3 regions of the Acidovorax sp. GW821-FHT10E03 genome follow, and region 1 is predicted to be linked to each of the others. Evidence: predicted binding sites of a transcription regulator. Region 1 holds the regulator's gene; each other region holds the start of a gene.
The links. The regulator LexA, encoded in region 1, represses DNA repair genes until DNA is damaged. The targets are predictions, from matches to a motif close to ACTGTATNNNNATACAGT.
Positions count from the first base shown of each region.

Region 1 (7,917 bases):
GCGCGATCAGTTTGAGGCGGGGAAGCTTTTCCACCAGTTGGCGCGTGATCTGTGTGCGCTCCCGCACCAGAACGATGATGTCGGCATCCTTCAGGCGGACAGAAAGCTGCCCAAGTCCTTTGACGGTGTTGGTGTAGACCTTGGCGGTGTACGCGTCGAGCCGGGATGCGCAGTGCAGCTTGCGGACTGCGTCCTGGTAGTCGTCGAGAATCACAATGTTCATCCCGATATTGTGCCTTGGTGGCGCCACCGGCATTCACCGGGCCGCCGTCCTGGGGCATCAAAGTACGGGGCTTTTGGTGACGGAGTGTTGGCGCATCCCGCAAAACGCTGCTGACCATGGCAGGACGGGGCGGGGCCGTGCCATCGCTCCCCGGCCGTTTTTCTCACGCCCGCAGATCCATCTCTTTCGAGAAGGAACGCCACACGCCAACGAGGACCGTGCCGTTGGCGCCGTTGGCCCGTGATGAAGGAAGTATCTTGGTCTCAAGAGGCCTGCAGGGCTCCCTCGCAGGCCACCATGCGGTCCAGTTCCGCGCACACGTCGGCCATCCTGCCGGCGATCACCAGCCGGCCCGTGCCGGGGGCTGAGATCCTGCGCAAGACCTTGGCGGTCCGGCGGCCCGATCCATCGGTGGGCCGCGGCGCGGCGCAGGCGCTGCGGCTTCCTGCGGGCGGTACCGGCATCGCGGGCGGTGCTCTGCGGGTGCCGGCCTGCCGCCCGGGGCCTTCGGCGGGGGGCGTCTGGGGCGTGTTGACCGTGAAGGGCCAGTTGCCGCGCAGCGGACGTGGGCCAGGGAGACCCTGCGGGCGGTGGATGCTCCTGGAGCCGGCCGTGCCCCGGCCGTCGCTGCGGTCCGTGTCATCATGGTGGGAACGGGGTGGGGGCGAACCTGCCGCAGACGGCACCGCGAGCGCGGCGGTCGAGTGAAACCAGCGCGTCAGCGAGCGCAGCGGCATGGGCAAGGTGGAAAAGGTGATCAAGGCAATTCCCATGTGAAAACTCCGAAGGTCGGGGGTTGGACATAGGCAGGATTGCAAATTGAACCCGCACCGCAGGGCTGGCGTGCCGGTTTGCCCGGCACACCAAACGCCCGCCACCTGCAATGCGGTAGTGAATGGACCAGCAGCCGGAGCCGGCTACATCAGCATGGTGTTGCGAATGAGGCCTACCGCGAGACCTTCGATTTCGAAAGGTTCGCCAGGCTGTACCACGATGACCGGGTAGTCCGGGTTTTCAGGCAGCAACTCGATGGCCGTGGCGGTGCGCCGCAGGCGCTTGACCGTCACGTCGTCTCCCAGGCGGGCCACGATGATCTGGCCGTTGCGCGCCTCGCGGGTGGACTGCACGGCCAGCAGGTCGCCGTCCATGATGCCGGCATCGCGCATGGACATGCCACGCACCTTGAGCAGGTAGTCGGGCTTGTGCTGGAACAGGCTGTTTTCCACGCTGTAGGTCTGGTCGACGTGTTCCTGCGCGAGAATGGGCGAACCCGCCGCCACACGCCCCACCAGGGGCAAGACCAGCTGGGAGAGCCCGGGAATGGGCAGGTGGAACTGGCTGCCGCGCGCTGCATTGATGGAGCGCAGCGTGTCGCTGCGCAACCGGATGCCCCGCGATGTGCCGCTCACCAGTTCGATCACGCCCTTGCGTGCGAGGGCCTGCAGATGCTCTTCTGCCGCATTGGCCGACTTGAAGCCCAGTTCAGCCGCGATTTCGGCGCGGGTGGGAGGCGCCCCTGTGCGTGCAATGGCGGTCTGGATGAGGTCCAGGATCTGTTGCTGGCGGGCCGTGAGTTTGGGGTTGTCGAGCATGGTGGTTTCCGGTGGAGGCGGCTACAGTGAAGGACAACTGTTTTTTAATCCAGTAACTGTATTTTTCACCAGTTTTTCGGAGTATGCAAGTGAGTGGGCAAAAAATTGTGGTTTTGGGCACTGGAGGAACCATTGCCGGCACGTCGGCACAGGCGGGCGACAACATCGGGTACACCGCCGCGCAGGTCGGGGTGGAGCAGCTGCTGGCAGCGGTCCCCGGATTGCAGGAGGCGGCCGGTGGCATGCTCGTGGCGGAGCAGGTGGCTCAGATCGACAGCAAGGACATGGATGGCGGGGTGTGGCAGGCCCTGGCGCTGCGCTGCGCCCACCACCTCCAGGATGCTTCCGTGCGCGGGGTGGTCATCACCCACGGCACCGATACGCTGGAGGAGACGGCCTGGTTCCTGAACCAGGTGCTGGATACCCGGCTGAAACCCGTGGTGCTGACCTGTGCCATGCGCCCGGCCACGGCGCTCACGCCCGACGGGCCGCAAAATCTCCTGGATGCCGTGGCGGTCGCGGTGGCTGCGGGTGCCCGCGGCGTGCTCGCAGTGGCCGCTGGCGAGGTCCACGGCGCACAGCAGGTCCAGAAGGTGCATCCGTACCGTGTCCATGCGCTCAGTTCGGGCGAGGCCGGGCCTTTGGGGTGGGTGGAGGAGGGCGCCATTCGCCTTGCGCAGGATTGGCCGATACCGCCCGCCAAGCATGCGTGTGGTGCTCTGCAAAATATAGCAAATGCAGCGGCCTGGCCCCGCGTGGAGGTGATCATGAGCCACGCGGGCGCCACGGGCGCCATGGTGGATGCGCTGGTGCGTGACGGCGTCCAGGGGCTGGTGGTGGCATGCACCGGCAACGGCACCATCCACCACCTTCTGGAAGCCGCATTGCTGCGCGCGCAGGAGGTGGGCGTGCGGGTGGTCCGGTCCACGCGCTGCACCGAGGGGCGGGTGCTGCCCAAGCCTGGTGACGTGCTGCCTGATTCCGGCGGGCTGCCGCCCCTGAAGGCCCGGATCTCGCTGATGCTGGACCTGATGCGCTGAGCGCGAAGGCTGTCCGGTGTTGTTTGCAGCCCTCAAGACACACGCCTGGGCCTACCCGGCGCTGGAAGTGGTGCACATCGTTGGCATTGCCCTGCTGCTGGGCAACCTGGTGCTGCTGGAGTTGCGCGTGTTTGGCCGGGGGGCGGCGCTGCCCGTCAAGGACATTGCGCGGCTCAGCCTGTCGCTGGCATTGTGCGGCTTTGGCCTGGCGGCGGCATCGGGCCTGCTGATGTTCGCCACCCAGCCTTCCGAGCTGCTCGCCAGCCGCGCATTCACCTTGAAGATGCTGCTGTTAATGCTTGCGGGCTGCAACGCCGCGTGGTTCCATGGGCGTGGATCGCTGGCGCGCCTGGACGCCCTGGCCCGGGTGCAGATGCTGGCGTCCACGCTGATCTGGCTGGCCGTGGTGGTCTGTGGCCGCTGGATCGCCTATCTGTGACCTGACAAGGAGAGAACCGATGAGTCTGCAACGCCGCCGCCTGCTCCTGGCCACTGCGATGGTTCCGCTCTGGGCGCGCGCCCACCATGGCTGGAGCAGTTTTGATGCCGAGCGCCCCATCTATCTGGAAGGCACGGTGCGCAAGGTGCGCTGGCAAAACCCCCATGCCGAGCTGGAGCTGGAGCTTCCCGCGCAGCTACGGCTTCCCGCGGACCTGGCGCAGCGCGCGGTGCCCGCCCAGGCCTCGCCCGTGGACGGCAAGGCCTTGCTGGCCAAGGCGGTGCTGCCCACCCGCAAGGACCGCCGCTGGGAGATCGAGCTGGCGCCCCTGACACGCATGCAGGCCTGGCAGGTGCAGGAGATCAAGCCCGGCACGGACCTGTCGGTGGTGGGCTTCACCCTGCGCGATGAGAAGGGCGATGCGGTGCTGCGCGCGGAATACCTTTTCGTGGACGGCAAGGCCTACGGCCTGCGCTCCAGTCCGGCCTGAACAAAACCAGGATGGGTGGCAAGGCCGGGGCCATGAGGGTCTGGCCCGCTGGTGCCACGGCGCGCCTGACGGGGCCACCGGCACCTCCCAAAAGAAAAGCGACGCCCTGGTGCCCCATGGCGTCGCTGGTCCTGGGGCGTGACCCTCGCGCTCAGCTGGCCAGCGCCTGGAGCGCGCGCGCGGTGATTTCTTCCACGCTGCCCGTGCCGCTGATGGCGCGGTACTTGGGGGCGGCGTCGGGCTCGGCCTGGGCCCAGCTGCTGTAGTAGTCCACCAGGGGGCGCGTCTGGTCGCTGTAGACCTGCAGGCGCTTCTTGACGGTTTCTTCCTTGTCGTCTTCGCGCTGGATCAGTTCCTCGCCCGTCAGGTCATCCTTGCCTTCCACCTTGGGGGGGTTGAACTTGACGTGGTAGGTGCGGCCGCTGGCAGGGTGCGAGCGGCGGCCGCTCATGCGTTCGATGATGGCGTCAAAAGGCACATCGATTTCGAGCACGTAGTCGAGCTTGACGCCCGCCGCCTTCATGGCGTCGGCCTGGGGAATGGTGCGGGGAAAGCCGTCGAACAGGAAGCCGTTGGCGCAGTCCGCCTGCGTGATGCGTTCCTTCACGAGACCGATGATGATGTCGTCGCTGACCAGGGCACCCGAATCCATCACGGCCTTGGCCTGCAGGCCCAAGGGCGTGCCCGCCTTCACCGCCGCCCGCAGCATGTCGCCGGTGGAGATTTGCGGGATGCCGTATTTCTGGCAGATGAACGTGGCTTGCGTGCCCTTTCCGGCGCCAGGCGCGCCCAACAGAATCAGTCTCATGGAAGTCCTCGAAGGTTAGAAATCGGTTGGCGCCGCTGGCGGGGACGTTCGAAGGGCGCCTGAAGCCGTTCTGTGCGCCCGGGATGCGGTGCTCTCGTTGCGGGCGAGGATAGCATGCGACCACCTTGCGCTGACTTACACGCCGTACCGCGCGGCGGCCAGGGTGTCGCGGTGCGGATAGTGCCCTGCACGGTGGCGCGGGCAGGTCCCCGCGCCACGGGGCTGCCGGGGCGTCCGTCAGCGGAAAAGGCTGCGGACCCGCTCCAGATCCTCGGGGGTGTCCACGCCAGGCCCCGGGGCGGTGCTGGCCAGGTGCACCGCGATGCGGTGGCCGTGCCACAGCGCGCGCAACTGCTCCAGCGCTTCCACGGCTTCGGTGGGGGCTGGCGCCAGCGCCGGAAATTCCCGCAGGAAGCCGGCACGATAGCTGTAGATGCCCACATGCCGCAAAGGCGCGAACCCCGCCAGGGCGGCGACGCCGGGTGTGGCCGCCTGGGCGGCGCCTTGCCACCAGGGCGTTGCGGCATGGTCGCGGGCGAAGGGGATGGGCGCCCGGCTGAAGTAGTGCGCCAGGCCCCGCGCGTCCAGCACCACCTTCACCACGTTGGGGTTGGCGTAGTCGGCTTGCGACGCAATGGCGTGAGCGGCCGTGCCCATGCTGGCCTCGGGGCGGGCCGGCAGCAGTTGCGCCACGGCATGGATGAGGCCGGGGTCCATCAGGGGTTCATCCCCCTGCACGTTGACGACGATGTCGGCGCCATCCAGCCCCAGCTGGACGCAGGCCTCTGCCAGCCGGTCGCTGCCGCTGGCATGGTCGGCGCGGGTCAGGATCGCCTCCACGCCGTGGGCCGCGCAGGCCTGCAGGATGCGGTTGTCGTCGGCGGCCACCACGACCCGGGTGGCGGCGCTCTGGGCCGCGCGGCGGGCAACCCGCACCACCATGGGCAGGCCGGCGATATCGGCCAGGGGTTTGTCGGGCAGCCGGCTCGATGCCATGCGGGCCGGGATCAGCACCGTGAAGCGGCAGTCCGGTGCCACGGCGCCGGGGGCGGGCACAGCGCTCACTGCTCCAGTTCCTCGTCGGTGAGCGTGCGGGCTTCGTTTTCGAGCAGCACCGGGATGCCGTCGCGCACCGGGTAGGCCAGCCGCGCGCTGCGGGAGACAAGTTCCTGCGCCTCGCGGTCGTAGGTCAGCGGGCCTTTGGTGACAGGGCAGACCAGCAGTTCAAGCAGTTTGGGATCCATGGTGGCGGTGCTTCCGGGAGGTTCGTTCGGGCAGGCAGCGATGATAGCGGCGGCCAGCCCCGCGGGACCTCCGGTGCGCGCTAAAGATCACCCGGTGCCGGCAGGCGCGCATCCAGGGCCGCGAAAAAGGCTGGATCCATGTGCAGTTGCAGGGGCACGGCCAGTGCGTCCGGGTGGCGGGGCCACAGCTTGACGGCATCTTTTTCAGTGCAGATCAGCGTGTAACGGTTATCTGGTGAGCGGTTCCAGCTATCAAAATCATAGTGATCCGGCAGGGCCTGCGCGTGCGCCAGTTGCAACGCCTGGGCCTGCAGCATCGCAAAGAAGTCCCCGGGGCGTGCGACGGCCGCCACCGCGTGCAAAGGCTGCCCCCGCAGGCTGGACAAGGGCACGCGGGTGCCGTCCGAGCGCACGGCCCAGGGGGCCAGGCGCCGTTGCAGCGCATAGGCCTCGAAGTCTCCGCGGGGCGGTACGCCACCCGCATGGAGCACCAGGTCCACCGGCCGCGGCCAGGGCTCGCGCAGCGGGCCCGCAGGCAGCAGGAAGCCGTTGCCGACGCCCTGGTCGTTGAAGATGCAAACCTCCACATCGCGCGCCAGGGCCAGGTGCTGCAGCCCGTCGTCGCAGACGATCACGTCGGTGTGCGGGTGCGCCGCCAGCAGGGCGCGGGCCGCGGCGATGCGGCGCGGCGCGACGAAAACCGGCACCCCGCAGCTGCGCGCGATCAGCGCGGGCTCATCGCCCACCTCGCGGGCGGGGCTGTCGGGCGCCACCGCCCGGCAATCGGTGGTGCTGCGGCCATAGCCGCGCGAGATCACCCCGGGGCGCAGGCCGCGAGTCTGCAGGTGTTTCACCACGGCGATGACCACGGGCGTCTTTCCGGCGCCTCCGGCGATCACATTGCCCACCACGACGACGGGACGGCCCGGGTGTTCGGCCTTGAGCACGCCAGCGCGGTAAAGCCCCCGGCGCAGGGCCACCAGCGCCTGGTACAGCAGGGAGACGGGCCACAGCGCCCAGGCGGCCGGGCCGCGTGCCTGCCAGATCTTCTGCAGCCCGGAGGCCGGGGAAGGGGCGCCGCCGTGCGCCGCGGACCGGGGGGGCGGGGGCGGCTGCGGCCCGGGGCCAGCCATGCCGTGTCAGCGGCCGGTGCTGCGCGCCGCGGCCGACGACTGCGTGGCAAACGTGATCTGCGTGAGGCCCACGCGGCGCGCCGCCTCCATCACCGAGACCACGGACTGGTGCGGGGACATGGCGTCGGCGCTGATGATCACGACACTGTCGCGCCCGGCGGTGGCGGCGCCGCGCAGGGCCTGCGCGATGGCGTCCACGCTCTTGCCGTCCACGCCGTTCTTGTTGACGGCATAGCGGCCGTCGGCGGCTACCGAGACGATCACTTCCTTGGGATGGTCGCGCTGCTGCTCGGCGTCGGCCACCGGCAGGGTGAGCTGCAGCTCCGTGAACTTGCTGTAGGTGGTGGTCAGCATCAGGAAGATGAGGATCACCAGCAGCACATCGATGAACGGGATCAGGTTGATCTCCGGCTCTTCCTTGGCGCGGGGGCGAAAATTCATGTCGACGATCCAATGGGCGGTACGCGTTGCCCGCGAAGTTTGGAAACCGGCGGCCTCAACGCGGGCGGGCGTGGCGCAAGGGCCGCCCCACCGCACGGGCGGCGTTCCCCTGCCCGCGGTGCATGGCGCTGCGAGAAGCAGGGAAGGGCGCGGCCGCGCCTCAGGGGGGAGTTCACTTCTTCCTCAGGCGCAGGATGTGGCGGACGAACTGCTCGGAAGCCAGCTCCAGCGTGAGCAGATAGGCATCGACGCGGGCGCGGAAGTAGCGCCAGAAGATCAGCGCCGGGATCGCCACGATCAGGCCGAAGGCCGTGTTGTACAGCGCCACCGAGATGCCATGCGCCAGCTGCGCGGGGTTGCCGCCGCCCATGGCCTGGCCCACGCCGCCGCTGCCGGCCTGCGAGCCGAAGATCTCGATCATGCCGATCACGGTCCCCAGCAGGCCCAGCAGGGGCGCGGCCGATGCGATGGTGGCCAGCGCCGCGAGGTACTTCTCCAGCCGGTGGG
Region 1 covers NZ_JBWKMU010000003.1:139,003-146,919, reverse strand. Annotated here, with positions in the region: gene AC07OD_RS06490 (D-2-hydroxyacid dehydrogenase family protein) at 1-223, opposite strand, end outside; gene AC07OD_RS06485 (hypothetical protein) at 487-996, opposite strand; gene lexA (transcriptional repressor LexA) at 1,141-1,815, opposite strand; gene AC07OD_RS06475 (asparaginase) at 1,899-2,855, shown strand; gene AC07OD_RS06470 (hypothetical protein) at 2,875-3,294, shown strand; gene AC07OD_RS06465 (DUF6152 family protein) at 3,314-3,784, shown strand; gene adk (adenylate kinase) at 3,936-4,592, opposite strand; gene kdsB (3-deoxy-manno-octulosonate cytidylyltransferase) at 4,830-5,657, opposite strand; gene AC07OD_RS06450 (Trm112 family protein) at 5,654-5,836, opposite strand; gene lpxK (tetraacyldisaccharide 4'-kinase) at 5,917-6,969, opposite strand; gene AC07OD_RS06440 (ExbD/TolR family protein) at 6,976-7,410, opposite strand; gene AC07OD_RS06435 (MotA/TolQ/ExbB proton channel family protein) at 7,583-7,917, opposite strand, start outside.

Region 2 (7,917 bases), on a different contig from region 1:
GGAAGACCCACAGCAAGCCGGCGCATTCGCTCAGCGCCACCCAGTAGTCGCGCACGACATGGTGGGTGTCGAGCGACTGCGCCTCATCGACCGGATGCCACCAGCCGCCCTCGATACGGTGCGGCCCGGTCAGCAGCATCAACGGGCCCTGGTACAGCGGCCGGTGGTCGCGCACCAGCAGGCGCAGCGGCTCGGGCAGGATGAAGGTCGGCTGCGGTACCTCGGGCGGCAGGACCCGCTGACGGGGCAGGGGCTGCGGCGCCGGCTGCCAATGCTGGGCCCATTCGACCCGGTGGTCCTCGTCCATGACGGGGCGCAGCACATGCTCCGGCCCCAGCCGGGCGGCGATGCGTTCCAGCACCAGCGCCAGCGACTCACCGTCGTTCCTGGCATCCGGCAGCAGCGAAGCGCTGACCTCGACCAGCGGAACCACCTCGTCGGCGGCCAGCACCAGGTCGCCGACCGGCGCCTTCAGCTCCACATGGGCCAGGTGCTCGGCCAGCAGGCGGCACAGGTGCTCCAGGTTGCGCATGGGCTGGGCCGTGCGCACCGTCAGCTCGCCGCCGTCACCAGCGTCCCGGGCGCGCATGGCGTCATGGGCCCAGGACAGCGTGAAGGCGGTGATGCCGGCATTGCGCGCCGCCAGCCAGCCGCACAGCTGCATCAACAGCCGGCGTGCGCCGAACAAAAGCGCAGGCGCCATGTCGACCCGGCTCATCAGTTCCAGCCGTGAGCGGAAAGTCTCGGGAATCTCGACCCACTCATGCGCTTCGGGCCGCAGCCCGTAGGCCATATCGAGCGCGCCCAGCAGTTCCTTGCCGAAACGCCGGCTCAGCCCGCCGCGCGGCAGGCGCCGCACATCGCCCAACGTCCGGCAGCCGAGCTGAGCCAGCGTGACGCGGTGGGGCTCGATGGCCGTCAGCGTGTCCAGCGGCAGGGCATCCAGCAGTTGGGTCAGGGGCAGACGCAGGCCGTTGACGATGCCGGTACGCGCGCAGGCCAGCGCGGCCAGGCTGTTCGGCGCCCAGGCGATGGCCGTGCAGCCCAGCTCGGGCGCCTCCTCGCGCAGCCGCTCGTGCAGCGCCCGGCGGCCTCCAAACAGGCGCAAGCTGGCCTCCAGCTCCAGTACGATGGCTTCATCGGCGTATGCGACACGGGGCGTGAATTGCAAGGCCCAGGTGGCAAGACCGGCGAGCACATCACTGGATGGCGGCGTTGGGCTGGAAGGCGTTGATAGCGACAGGGCGACCCACTGCATGAGCAGGTACCTCCTGGCTGAAAAGTTGGCTGGGCATGCGCAGCCGCGGCGTGATGACAGAGCCCAGCGCACCGGGCAGGGAGGGCAGCATGATGGGATCCTCCAGCGTAGGGCCACGGCGCTTGAGGACCTGCACCTGCAGTTCCCAATCCAGGCCGGCGCGGGCCAGCAGCCGCAGCGGCGCGGCCGACGATTCGTGCCGGGCGGACTCGGGGCGGCACAGGAACACCAGCCCGTCGCAGGACTGGGCGCAGACCTGCAGCCGGCGCAACTGCTCGTGGCGGACTTGAGGCAACCAGGCGATGACGGCGCCGCAGGCATTCGACTTGATCAGCTGCTCGGTGACCCAAAGCCGTTCGGCAGGTCTGTCTGCCTGGATCCAGACGAAGCGCCGCTCATCGAGACCTGCCTGCTGCAGGCCGGGCAGGTAGGGATGCCGGGGTGGCGCGACGGCCACGATCTGGCGCTCCTGCGCAGCCATGAGCTTCAGCGCCGGGCCCAGCAAGCGCCATTCCAGGATGGCGGGCTGCGCCACCAGCACCTCGATCAGGGAACGGCTGGGCCAGCCGCCGCCGGGCAGGGCGCCGTCGAGCTGTTCCCACCCGGTCGGCTGGACCACTGTGGCTTGGTTGCCCAACTCGCTGCCCAGCCAGAGGCCGGGTAGGTCTATGCCCCGAGCGGCGGAGGGCCCGGCGCGAGGGCTTGGAACAGGACGAAGTAGGGCTGTCATGATGAGTACTGTAATTTTATACAGCATCAAATGCAAGTCCGACTCCAGAGCGCATTGTTGACTGCCCAAGGAGGGGACGCCTCCTTGGAAAGGCCAAACGAGAATGGCGGCGGTGACCTGATGTATCGTCCCAGCCAGGTGAGCCTAGCTTGGCGCGAGTGTTGCAACGCGCGCCATCCCTGTGCTAGCCGATGCGGTCCAAGGCCGATCTCGAAACCCCTCTCAAAAAGTGCCCATTTCAACTGGAAAAAATTGGCACCACAGCTCTATTGTCAAGTCTCCCTATGGACGTACCGGTGCAAACGGCAGCACTCACACCGACTGTGGCATCCCGCAAGCCGCCACCAGGCATCTTCTTGCCCTCGATGGCCTGGACCACCGACAGGAAGCAGGCTGAGCGCGAGAAAAAGCGTCTGTTGAGTTGGCAGGCCCAACTCGCGGCTCTACTAGAACGTGCCCGCCAGTCGGACGAATGCGCCACTTGGCACCTGATGGCCGACACGGCCCTGAGCCAACTGGATCGGATATCGACGAGTTGTATGAGTGGCTGGAGCAGACCGAGCTCACAAGCGCACAGTCAACCGCCCGATAGGGCGCATGACGGTGGTTGGCCGAAAATCATCCAGCCCGACTCCACACTCCACCGACTCCCATCCTGTGTGGCGGGCCTTCTCGACGCTCGCGGTGCGAGCCGTGAGCGCCGTTTTCTGATGCGACTGCTAGAGCAAGCGCGGCGCGCAGGCCCGGAGTTAACGACTGAGCGACGAGCATCTGTCAAAACGATTGTGAATGGCAGTCTCCTTCACGATATCGGCACGATGGCGCCTGCCATGCTGGGCGTTTTGTCACATCAAGGTTGCGAGGCCGGAGAACCACGAAGCACCCCGTAAGGGAACACCACTGGAGGGGCACTACCGGGAAACTTACCGGAGTACTGACCCACTTCGTAGCGAGTATTTCATGGCGAAGGGCTGCGCGATGCCCAAATCCACCATCTGGCAGACCTGGGACACGCCCGGTTTCGCGCAGTCGGAGCGAAGCCGCACTTCGGATCATTGCGATCAAGCTTGGCACGCAGCCCCTTTTTTCGCGCCAGCCGCTACACGCAATTGTGATTGACCGATTGCGCCGTTAGCGCTGTCGCGATCCTGAGGTGTCCCGTGGCACTCCGCCCCAAATAGACGGCGTGGATCTGGGGCTGTTCATAACCCGAAGCGGCCGTCTTCCAGAAAGATCAACTCTACTTAGTGGCCAAGCTCAAGTGCCGTGGTGCATATCTCTGAAGCTCTTCTGAACTGCAGGGTCGATCCGCCTTGGGATGCGCTTGCGTCGTGGCGCATAACGGCCGAGCAGCCAGACATCGTTGAAGCGGCCACGTTCCGGCCTGTGCGGGCTGCGTGAGCATGCTGGATGTCCTGGACCTTGAGTGTTTCATCGGCCGCGGAGCGTTCGGTGAACGGCGCGAATAGTTCGTGCTCTCGCTCCAGACTTAGGTACTGAATGTGCCTGCCACCACTGCGCATGATCTCGCAGACAGCATGGGATACGGAGCTTCGTAAGTAGTAGATTTGCTCGTCATTCTAATTGAGTAAGCCCAAGAAAAGTGCTTTAACAACTGCTGCAGTCTTGTTGGCTGTATTTAGTTTAACGATTGAATTCTTTAGATGAAATTTAACGGTCGGTAGCGATATCGAAAGAATCTCAGAAATTTCAGATGCGGTCTTCCCATCTGCACTCCATTTGAGTACTTCTATTTCACGAAGGGTTAGCAAATCGACCGCGGAGTGAGAGGTTTGAGATTTCATGCGCAGAGAAAGTGTGACGTGGCTTGCTTGCACTAACCAGTGCATTTTTTCGCCTATGTCCAGCAACTCCTTTACCGTTAGGGGTTCGCTTGAACGAGACAGCGAAAACATACCACGCCCCGCTGCATCGGCTACAGCTTGTGCCCAGCCAACACGGAGGCCGCATTCTCGTGCCTCGAACCATAGTCGCTTCGCGGATGAGAAAACACTATCACTCCAAATAATTGGCGAAGTCGTCCGCAGACAGTGATGAACGGTTGGATCTATCGCCAAATAGCCGGCTTCACGGTAGCGGGCCTGCCAGTTATCTGGATAGTTGCTGCGAATCAGAATCTTGGGGTTTGTCGCGGGTAACTGAAATTTAAAACCATATGCGCAATAGTCAAAGCCGAGTGACTTGGCTGCTGACAAGAGCATATTAAATACTTCATCTTCACTTTGTGTTGACGCGAGTGAGCTCAGCAAATTTTCGCTGAAGGCTTGCATGGTATCTCCTTTTACTGCCCGTAGAACTAGATTTCCTATTGATGCAATAGGCGATTTGCAGGCGAGCTATAGAGTAAATGCAATATAAGTTGCTCAAGAGGAAACAAATACTACTGACACATAAGAGCGGTCGTCAGTGATATCTGCCACATGCCCGTATAGACAAAGAAGATAAGACCGCTTGCACGTATATTTCAGCAGAAATATTCTCGCAGGGGAAAGCCGCCTATACAAAAGGATAGGCCTGTCTTGAAAAAAATGAAAAGTCAGACTGACTTACCGAGGTCCTATCCGAAAGCATAGGTGAGCGAATTTGAATTAGCCATTGGGTCTATATTCAAATGTGACTCACGGTCTCTCGATGAGATTTTTAAGATGAATGCATGTGACAGCAGAAATGCACATTGATTGAATAAGTTGGTCCAATCTGACATCGGTTATGAATCTATAGGGGTAACAATGGAAATCTCGTCCGTTTGGGAGAGGGTTTATAAGCGTGGTTTTTTCGTGCCTCTATGCATAGTTTCCTGGGGGTGCTATTTTTTTGTGCTGCCATATGTGTGGGGCTTGCACCTGGGATTGGGTATTTTATTTCTGATTTTCCCAGGTATATATGTTTCTAATCTATTGATATATTTCCAGCATGAATGCTGGCATAGATATTTCGATACGAAGTATAACAGAGCACTTTTTATAATCCTCTGTACCATATTATTTGTCCAACCACATCTTTACGATATTGGACATCGCTCGCACCACTCCCGCGTGAACACATATGGTGATCTTGAGCTTTATCCCATTGGCGAGATAAAAAATAGATTGCTGCGCAGCTTGTGCAATTGCCTTGCTATTGTCTTTGGATCACTGTTTTTGGTGATGTTGGGTGGCCGGCAAGAGGCCGGTATTTCGAAAGCACAATCAGCAATTAGATTTCTTGCAACCTATACAGGTTCGTTCCTCTTGTGGGGAGCAGTCGCATATGGCTCGATGATATTTTTCTCGGCCCCATTGACGAATGTAGTAATTAGTTATGCATGTTCCATCTGGGCAGTTTCTGTATTCCACCATCATCATGAGCTGATTGAGCACGGAAATCTCATTGTTGAAGGGGATATCAAATATAGAGCAAGTAAGACTAGAAATTTTTCTGCTGAAAATATAGCTCATCGTATGTTCTTGTTTATGGCACATCAGGATAGTCGAGAGCATACCTTGCATCATACAAAACCGAAGTTCTTCAGTCGTCCATTTGTAGGTAAATATGAAATGCCTGAGGACGCAGTTTATATAAATTTCAAGGAGTATGCGGCAATACTTGGGGCTATGGCTATAGGACGGGTGACTGTTATTAGGCAGAATGATGAAGTGAGTTCACATCAAAATAAACAGGGTCGTAATAAATATGCCTAAAAGAACAATGCATGTGAGCGTGAAAAGATTGATTTTATGGCCGCTGTCCGCCATGGCGGCATGTGCTCTATTAGTTATCTCTGTCTGTCATATATACGACCTGCCTAGTCCTGCAGTCATATTGGCACTGGCCACTAATTTGGTGCCTCCATCAAAGAGCTATCAATTATTTGATTTTGAAGAAATTCCGGCTGCAAATGCGACGCGTCCGTATAAAGAGGCCCCAATTCCTTTGGCGGTGTCAACGGAATGGAGAGACGGATTAACGGTGAGCTTGGAGCAATTTCTCGCACTTACGAAAACTAAGGCATTTCTAGTCGTACACGATGATCAGTTGGTCGTGGAAAACTACTACGGTAATGCCAAAAAAAATACGCTTTTCCCATCCTATTCAGTTTCGAAGTCTCTAGTCTCGGCATTGGTTGGAGTTGCTGTCAAACAAAAGAAAATATCAGTACACGATGAACTGGGAATGTACACCTCGAATTTCAGCTTGGATGAACGCTATCGAAATATTCATGTGGACGATTTGCTAAATATGCGTTCCGGCATCGATTTAGTAGATGACTACACGACCTTATGGGCGCCAATTGTCAAGATGTATCTGACAACAGATCTTGATAAATTTATTAGTCAAATTAATGGCCTAAGATTTTCGCCAGGTTCCCAATTTGAGTATCGAAGTGTTGACTCACAGGTGCTTGGAAGGGCCCTGAGTCAAGCCACGGGTATGTCGATATCGTCGTATATGGCGCGCGAGCTTTGGGCGCCACTTGGTGCTGAGTTCTCCGCTAAATGGAACGTCGATAGCTCAGCCCACAACGTGGAGAAAACCTTCTGCTGCTTTAATGCCACCGCAAGGGACTTTGCCAAGATTGGAAGTCTTTATTTGCATCAGGGCGAGTGGGATGGGCAGCAGTTGCTCGATAGATCCTGGGTTGAAAGCCTGTCATCTCCTATTGAGCTGGATGTGAAGCGATCCCTCGGATATAGCAATAATTGGTGGATACCACCCGATAACAGCGATGGTGATTATTCAGCCATTGGGATTCATGGGCAATTCATCTACGTGAACCCCAGGCATAGGACCGTGATTGTGAAGCTAAGTGAGCACGAGGCAGAGCAAGACGTCCTCTTAACATTGGCCACTTTTCAGCGTATCGCACGTCAACTAGACAAGGCGAAGTCACCATAGCTAGAGATCTGAAATATACATTTGAATAAATATTGAGATCGCAAATATCAAATTCCTGGCCGTAATTGCGATATAGAGATTTAAATCGGTGCCGGTGGAGAAATTCATCGGACCATTGGGTGACTAATAAATGAATTTAAAGGAATTGTCTGCCTTCAAGGCCGATCTTTGGACGATATCGAGATCTGAACAATCAAGATTGGTGGTGAGGAGCGTGCATCCCTCTTCAAACGGCATGACGGAAATTCGTCGACTACGCCTCAATGAGTACCAAAATCGTGGTGCGACATATCTGTGTTCCACAGATGATGAAAGTATTGCGAAAAACCATGAGCTAGATCAACGAAGTTTGCATTTGAGCGTGTGGCGCAGTTCGCAATTAATCGGTGCTATTCGATTAACTGAAATGCCATTCGAACTGTTGACGGAAATGGGCGTGCCGCCGATGGCTGATATTTATGCAGGGCACATGGAATTTGGGCGGCTAGTGATGACTGCGGATGCTGGATTTCGCACGGCGGCGGAGAAATTAATGGCATTGGGATGTCTTAGAGCACTGGATCTTGGCAAAGCTGGTGTTATCGCAATGTGTCGACCTGCTCAGACGCGTCTCTTTGAGCGCTATGGCTTGGTGCGTATTATGGATGCCCCCTTGATATTGCCGCACAGGAATAATGGCAAATATTGGCTGCTCGCCAGCTCCTGGCAATCTATGGCAGCGCCGATTGAGCGTATAGCGGCACAAATTCGTCAGCAGAAAATATTTTCTGAAAAGGAATCTTTACTTGCAATATAGGAGTGATATATGAATCAAGAGAAAAATGCCATCAATTTTGATGCTTACTTTGCTAACCTGGATCAACGGCTGGATGTATTGTGGACTAATCTCATAAACACCTCGCCATTGCTGCGTGCTATTGATGAGAACACTATTACAAAAGAGCTGTACTCAATCTACATGATTGAAACATTTCATTATACGCAGCACAACGCACGTAACCAGGCCCTAGTTGGTATGCGCCCTGAGTGTTCT
Region 2 covers NZ_JBWKMU010000007.1:248,215-256,131, reverse strand. Annotated here, with positions in the region: gene AC07OD_RS14550 (Y-family DNA polymerase) at 1-1,258, opposite strand, end outside; gene imuA (translesion DNA synthesis-associated protein ImuA) at 1,200-1,988, opposite strand; gene AC07OD_RS14540 (autoinducer binding domain-containing protein) at 3,569-4,279, opposite strand; gene AC07OD_RS14535 (fatty acid desaturase) at 4,739-5,689, shown strand; gene AC07OD_RS14530 (serine hydrolase domain-containing protein) at 5,709-6,884, shown strand; gene AC07OD_RS14525 (hypothetical protein) at 7,015-7,680, shown strand; gene AC07OD_RS14520 (iron-containing redox enzyme family protein) at 7,690-7,917, shown strand, end outside.
Region 2: imuA (translesion DNA synthesis-associated protein ImuA) is a predicted target of LexA. The motif match lies at 1,996-2,013, and genes of this name have one in related genera.

Region 3 (7,917 bases), on a different contig from region 1:
TGCCGTAGCGCAGGGCCACGGCCTGCGCGCAGCCGATGTGGTCGGAATGTTCGTGGGTGATGAAAACCGCGTCCAGGTCCTCGATCTGCAGCTGCGCCTGCGCCAGCCGGCCCTGCAGTTGCCGGATGCCGAAGCCGCAGTCGATCAGGAGGCGGCGCACCTGCGTGTCGCAGCGGCCTTCCACCACGGTGGCATTGCCGGTGCTGCCGCTCCCCAGGTTCTTGAAACGCAGCATGGAGGGCGAGGATATTGCGCCGTGCCGCGGGGCGGACCGGGGCCGGTCCTCGCGGACTCCGCGCAGCACGCACGCAGACGCGTGCCGCGCGGCGATGCGGCGGGTTACTTGAGGTCGTCCGCGATCACGCGCACGATGCGCTCGGCGTTGGCCGAGGACTCGGGGGCGCCTGCTTCGTTGAGTACCGACACGGTGGTGGATTCGCCCTGGCTGCGCACGACGATGCGGTACTTGAGCGGGGGCGTGGCCGACGAAGAGCCGCTGAACAGCTTGCCGAAGAACCCTGGTTCCTTCTTGTCGGCGTTGGGCGCCACATAGCGGACGAAGTAGGTGCCTTCATTGCGGTTGCGGTCTTCGACCGTGAAGCCGGTGCGGTCCAGCGCCAGGCCCACGCGGCGCCATGCGCGGTCAAAGCCTTCGTCCAGCTGGACCACGGGCTTGTTGTCCACGGTGGCCATGCGGGCGGATTGTGTGCGCAGGGCGGGGGCTGCCACCACGGCCTTGGACTGTTCCTGGCTCACGCCCAGCTTGACCATCAGGCGGCGCAGGAATTCGGTTTCAAGCTCCGGGTCCGACGGGCGGGGCTGCCAGACGGTGTTGTCCTTGGTCTGCGTGCCATACACCTCGATCATGCCCCGGTGGGTGATGTAGATCTCGGTGCCGCCATTGGCATTGCGCTCCAGGCGGGTGCGGAATTTGTCGCGCTCACCGGTGGAATACAGCGAATCCAGGAGCTTGCCGATGGTGGAGCGGATGAAGTCCTGTGGCAGCTTGGCGCGGTTCTCGGCCCAGTCGGTTTCCATGATGCCGACGTTGGGCTCGGCCTGGGCCAGGTTGAAGCCGCTTTCCTGCCAGAAGTCGCGCACGGGCTCCCAGAGCTTGTCCGCCGGGCGGTTGACCACCAGCCAGCGCTGGTTGCCATCGCGCTCGATGCGCACGTCGCCCAGTTGCATGGCGGCGGCGTTGGCGGTGCCCGAGGGCTGCGCGGCCTGGCCGGCCTGCATGGCGGCCGCCGAGACGGGGCCGCCGGGTACGGCATAGCGCGAATCGCGCGACAGCTGCGTCAGGTCGGGCGGAACCTCCAGGGTCGAGCCCTTGGCGGCGCTCTTGTAGTCGATCTTGTCGCCCTCCAGGGCGGCGCAGGCGGACAGGGCCATGGCAAGGGCCAGCAGGCTCAGGCGGGTGGTAGCAGCTTTCACGCGGAAATCCTTGGAGAGTGTCTCGGGGAGCGGGCGCAGCCCGGATTAGATCAGGCCGCTGGTGCGCAGCGCGGATTCGACCACAGCCTCGTTGCTGCTGGCCAGCGGTGTCATGGGCAGGCGCATGGTGCCACCACACAGGCCCATGCGGGCCACGGCCCACTTGACCGGGATGGGGTTGGCTTCGACAAACAGGTTCTTGTGCACGGGCATCAGCTGGAACTGGATCTGCATCGCGCGCTGCACATTGCCTGCCAGCGCTGCCACGCACAGCTCGTGCATGAGGCGCGGCGCCACGTTGGCCGTCACGCTGATGTTGCCGTGGCCGCCGCACAGCATGAGCGCCACGGCGGTCGGGTCGTCGCCCGAATACACGGCGAAGCCCTTGGGCACATCGCGGATGAGCCACTGCGCACGCTCGATGTTGCCGGTGGCTTCCTTGATGCCGATGATGCCGGGCACCTGGGCCAGGCGCAGCACGGTGTCGTGCTGCATATCGGCCACCGAGCGGCCGGGCACGTTGTACAGCACGATGGGCAGGTCGCCCGTGGCTTCGGCGATCGCCTTGAAATGCTGGAACTGGCCCTCTTGCGTGGGCTTGTTGTAGTAGGGCACGACCTGCAGCTGGCTGTCGGCCCCGACGCCGCGCGCGAACTTGGCCAGTTCGATGGCTTCGGCGGTGGAGTTGGCGCCGCAGCCCGCCATGATGGGCACGCGCTTGGCGGATTGCTCGACGGCCACGCGGATGATTTCGCAGTGTTCTTCGACATTGACGGTGGGCGATTCGCCCGTGGTGCCCACCACACCGATGCAGTCGGTGCCTTCGGCGATGTGCCAGTCGATCAGTTTGCGCAGGGCCGGGTAGTCCACGCTACCGTCCTCGTGCATGGGGGTGACGAGGGCGACGATGCTGCCGGTAAGGGGGACGGAGGAAGAGGTCATGTCCGCAGTGGTAAACGGTAAAAGGGCATTCTAACTAGGCGGCATGGCCAAAAGATTCTGCGAGGGGCCGCCAGCGTGCGGGAGTTCCCGCACGGCCGTGATGCGTTGCACGAAACGGTCGGGGTTTTGCAGGAAGCCGTCCTCGTAGGCCACGGTGCGCAGCCCGGCGCAGGCGCTCAGCAATTCCCCGGGCGCCAGCAGGAATTCCGGCCGCCCAGGGCGGCCCACGGTGCCGTTGCCGTGCGCAAAGGTTTCGTAGATCAGCACGCCACCCGGTGCGACGCTCTCCACCAGGGTGGGCAGCAGGGGCCGCCACAGGTAGTTGGTGACGATCACGGCGCCAAACCGGCGGCCCGCCAGCGGCCATGGGCCGTTCTCGATGTCGGCCAGGACGAGTTCCCCCAGCCCCTCGCAGGCGGCCAGGGCCTCGGCAGAGCGGTCCACCCCCACCACGGGGTGGCCCAGGCCATGCAGCCAGCGCAGGTGGCGCCCGGCGCCGCAGGCCACGTCGAGCACCGTGCTGCCCGGCGCGATCAGGTGGGACCAGCGGCGAACCCAGTCGGAAGCGGCTTCGTTACCGTGCATTTGCTATTGAAAATATAGCTATCAGCGCTTATTCATCAAGCGCTGGCGGCCAAAAAGACTTGAAAGTGGATGGCGCGGGCTCAGAAACACGCCCACATCTGGTCGGCCAGCATCACCATGAAGTCCGGCACCGTGTACATGCCAAACACCGCCAGGCACAGCACCACGGCAACTGACCAGGCCAGCCAGCGCCAGGCCCGTGGCATGCCGTGGCCGGGCGAGGTGGAGGGGGCGCTGCTGGCGGTGGACATGAGGATGTTCGGATGCAAGGGCCGTGTTCAGGCGGGCTGGGCGGCGCCGCGCGGGATGGGGCTTTCCCGGACCGGCAGGTTCACCAGCCCGGCAAACACCCCCAGCGCGATGGCGATGTACCAGACGATATCGTAGCTGCCCGTGGCGTCATACAGATAGCCGCCCAGCCACACGCCCAGGAAGCTGCCGATCTGGTGGCTGAAGAACACGAAGCCGCCCAGCATCGACAGGTGCTGCACGCCAAAGATCTGCGCGATGGTGGCGTTGGTGGGCGGGATGGTGGACAGCCACAGCGTGCCCATCACGGCCGAGAACACATACACCGACAGCGGCGACAGCGGCACGAGCAGGAACACGGTGATCACCGCCGCGCGGGCAAAGTAGATGAAGGCCAGGATGAACCGCTTGGGCATGCGCTGGCCAAGGGTGCCGGCCACGTAGGTCCCCAGCACGTTGAACAGGCCGATCAGCGCCAGCGCGTAGCTGGCCACCTGGGGCGACAGGCCGTGGTCCTTCAGGTAGCTGGGCATGTGCACCCCGATGAACACCACCTGGAAGCCGCACACGAAATAACCGGCCATCAGCAGGTTGAAGCTCGGGTAGCGGAACGCCTCGCCCAGCGCCTGCACGATGGTCTGCTCGCGCTTGGGCGGCGCGGCGCCCTTGAAGCCCGGCTCCCGCAGGCCAAAGGCCAGCGGCACGATGAGCAGCACGGCCATCGACAAGGCCAGCAGCGCCTGCTGCCAACCCAGTCCGGCGATCAGCCAGCCCTCCACGGGCACCATGAGGAACTGGCCGAACGAACCTGCGGCCGCCGCCACGCCCATGGCCCAGGACCTGCGCTCCGGCGCGATCTGGCGGCCCAGCACACCGTAGATCACGGCGTAGGTGGTGCCCGCCTGCGCGGCGCCGATCAGTACGCCGGCCGTCAACGCAAACAGGGTGGTCGTGGGCGACAGCGCCATGCCCGCCAAACCCAGGCCATAGAGCACCGCGCCGCCGATGAGCACGCGGAACGCCCCGAACCGGTCTGCCGCCATGCCCGCAAAGATGCCGATCAGGCCCCAGGACAGGTTCTGGATGGCGATGGCCAGCGCGAACGACTGGCGGGTCCAGCCCATCTCCTGCGTGATGGGCAGGAGCCAGAGCCCGAACCCATGGCGGATGCCCATGGACAGGGTCACGATGGCCGCGCCGCACGCGAGCACCTGGAACATGGACAGTTTGGGAGGATTCATATGCATGCGCAGGAATGTAGCGAGATTGGGCGAAACGCGCTGATACACCGGGGACCAATACAGTTGGCAGCGGGGTTGCCGCCAGGCCTGCTGCGCGGGACCGTCCTTTGTGTTGCAACCCGCCCCCAGCCACCCTGTCTGCCGCCGCCGCCCCCGGGCCTGGAGGGGCCGGAGCACGCTGCCAGTGTTGTCATGACTGTTTTTTCATCCAGCTATTGCGCTGCTGCCGCACTACAATCCGCCGCTATGTCTGCCAAACCGTCTTCCGTGTCCACCAGTAGTGACTATTCCGAAGGGTCGATCCGCGTGCTCAAGGGCCTGGAGCCCGTCAAGCAGCGCCCGGGCATGTACACCCGCACCGACAACCCCCTGCACATCATCCAGGAGGTGCTGGACAACGCCGCCGACGAGGCGCTGGCCGGCCATGGCAAGAAGATCAAGGTCACGCTGCACGCCGACGGCTCGGTGAGCATCGAGGACGACGGGCGCGGCATCCCCTTCGGCATGCACCCCGAGGAAAACGCGCCGGTGATCGAGCTGGTCTTCACCCGCCTGCACGCGGGCGGCAAGTTCGACAAGGGCAAGGGCGGTGCCTACAGCTTCTCGGGCGGCCTGCACGGCGTGGGCGTGAGCGTGACCAACGCGCTGGCCACCCGCCTGGAAGTGAGCAGCCACCGCGAAGGCAAGGTCGCCCGGCTGGTGTTTTCGGCCGGCGATGTGGTCGAGGCCCTGGTGACCCGCGCGCTGGAAGCCGGCGAGCGCAAGCAGGGCACGACCGTGCGCGCCTGGCCTGATGCCAAGTATTTCGAGTCGAGCGCGCTGCCCATGGGCGAGCTCACCCACCTCTTGCGCAGCAAGGCGGTGCTCATGCCCGGCGTGTCCGTGACCCTGGTCAACGAGAAGACGCGCGACACCCAGACCTGGCAGTACAAGGGCGGCCTGCGCGACTACCTGATGCAGACGCTCAGCGGCGACCCGGTGATCCCGCTCTTCGAGGGCGAGGGCTTTGCCGACCGCAACAACGAGAGTTTTGCCGAGGGCGAGGGCGCCTCCTGGTGCGTGGCCTTCACCGAAGACGGCCAGCCCATGCGCGAGAGCTACGTCAACCTGATTCCCACCAGCGCCGGCGGCACGCACGAAAGCGGCCTGCGCGACGGCCTGTTCAATGCCGTCAAGAGCTTCATCGAACTGCACAGCCTGCTGCCCAAGGGCGTGAAGCTGCTGCCCGAGGACGTGTTCGCCCGTGCCAGCTACGTGCTCTCGGCCAAGGTGCTCGATCCTCAGTTCCAGGGCCAGATCAAGGAGCGGCTGAACTCGCGCGACGCGGTGCGCCTGGTCAGCGGCTTCGTGCGCCCGGCGCTGGAGCTCTGGCTCAACCAGCACGTGGACTACGGCAAGAAGCTGGCAGAACTCGCCATCAAGGCCGCGCAGACGCGCCAGAAGGCCGGCCAGAAGGTCGAAAAGCGCAAGGGCTCGGGCGTGGCCGTGCTGCCCGGCAAGCTCACCGACTGCGAAAGCCGCGACATCGCCCACAACGAAGTCTTCCTGGTCGAGGGCGACTCCGCCGGCGGCAGCGCCAAGATGGGCCGCGACAAGGAAAGCCAGGCCATCCTGCCGCTGCGCGGCAAGGTGCTCAACACCTGGGAGGTGGAGCGCGACCGCCTGTTCGCCAACAACGAGATCCACGACATCTCGGTGGCCATCGGCGTGGACCCGCACGGCCCGAACGACACGCCCGACCTCACGGGCCTGCGCTATGGCAAGGTCTGCATCCTGTCGGACGCCGATGTGGACGGCTCGCACATCCAGGTGCTGCTGCTCACGCTGTTCTTCCGCCACTTCCCCAAGCTCATCGAGACCGGCCACATCTACGTGGCGCGCCCCCCGCTGTTCCGCGTGGACGTGCCCGCGCGCGGCAAGAAGCCCGCCGCCAAGATGTATGCGCTGGACGACGGCGAGCTCACCGCCATCCTCGACAAGTGCGCCAAGGACGGCGTGGCCCGCGAGAAGTGCCAGATCAGCCGCTTCAAGGGCCTGGGCGAGATGAACGCCGAGCAGCTGTGGGAAACCACGCTCAACCCCGACACCCGCCGCCTGCTGCCGGTGCAGCTGGGCGACATGGACTTCGCCGCCACCGAAGGCCTGATCACCAAGCTCATGGGCAAGGGCGAGGCGGCCTCGCGGCGCGAACTGATGGAACTGCACGGCGATGCGGTCGAGATCGACATCTGACCGGACCCGCCACTCACGGTGTCTGTGATGAAGAATCCACACAAAAACAGGCTCTTGCGCTTGTATTTATTGGGCTTTCTGCTATGTTTTATGCAGCAATCGGCCCAGGCGGACCTGTGGGCGCACGTGGACGAGCGGGGCGTGACGCATTTCGCCGCCGAGCAGGTGGACACGCGCTACCAGCTGTTTTTTCGTGGCAGTGATTTCGACTCGACCCGCGACGCCCCGGCCAACGCACCGCCCATGCCCTACGCGCTGCCTGCGGCCGGTGCGCGCTTGCTGGCCTTCTTTGACATCGCGCCCGACTACAAGCGCGTCAAGCACCACCTGCGCGCCGCCGCCAGCAAGCACGGCGTGGACTACGAATTGCTGCAGGCCGTGATCGCCACGGAATCCGGCTTCGACGCCACGGCCGTGTCGCCCAGGGGCGCCGTCGGGCTCATGCAGGTGATGCCCGCCACGGCCAGCCGTTTTGGTGTGAGCGCGGATGCCAGGCGCTCGGTGGAGCAGAAGCTGGCCGACCCGGCCGTGAACGTGCCCACCGGCACGCGCTATCTGCGCCACCTGCTGGACCTGTTCCCCGGCCGCATGGACCTGGCCGTGGCCGCCTACAACGCCGGTGAAGGCGCGGTGCAAAAGGCGGGCAACCAGATTCCGGCCTTCAAGGAAACGCAGAACTATGTGCGCACCGTGCTGGGCCTGTACGCCCAGCTCAAGCCGCCAGCCCCGGTGCTGGCGCAGCGCGCCGTGCCCGGCCGCGTGCGCATGGAGCTTTCGGGGGGCGCGCAGAACCGGGGCAACCTGCCGCCCACCCGCGTGGCGCAGACGCAAATCGCCCCCCAGAACGTGAACCCAGAAACTGTACCCAACGAATGAGCGACCAACCCACTCTCGATTTCACCACCGCCGGCGATGACGGAGGCGACTCCCTGGGCCTGGCGGGCTATGCCCAGCGCGCCTATCTGGAATACGCGCTGTCGGTCGTCAAGGGCCGTGCGCTGCCCGACGTGTGCGACGGCCTCAAGCCCGTGCAGCGGCGCATTCTGTATTCGATGGACCGCATGGGCCTGGGCTACAGCGGCCCCACGCGCAACACGGCGGCCAAGCCGGTCAAGAGCGCCCGCGTGGTGGGCGACGTGCTGGGCCGCTTCCATCCGCACGGCGACCAGTCGGCCTACGACGCCCTGGTGCGCATGGCGCAGGACTTTGCCCAGCGCTACCCGCTGATCGACGG
Region 3 covers NZ_JBWKMU010000002.1:153,516-161,432, reverse strand. Annotated here, with positions in the region: gene AC07OD_RS03880 (MBL fold metallo-hydrolase) at 1-235, opposite strand, end outside; gene bamC (NlpB/DapX family lipoprotein) at 340-1,434, opposite strand; gene dapA (4-hydroxy-tetrahydrodipicolinate synthase) at 1,480-2,376, opposite strand; gene AC07OD_RS03865 (class I SAM-dependent methyltransferase) at 2,407-2,961, opposite strand; gene AC07OD_RS03860 (hypothetical protein) at 3,042-3,230, opposite strand; gene AC07OD_RS03855 (MFS transporter) at 3,240-4,457, opposite strand; gene AC07OD_RS03850 (DNA topoisomerase IV subunit B) at 4,698-6,683, shown strand; gene AC07OD_RS03845 (lytic transglycosylase domain-containing protein) at 6,774-7,559, shown strand; gene parC (DNA topoisomerase IV subunit A) at 7,556-7,917, shown strand, end outside.
Region 3: AC07OD_RS03850 (DNA topoisomerase IV subunit B) is a predicted target of LexA. The motif match lies at 4,647-4,664, and genes of this name have one in related genera.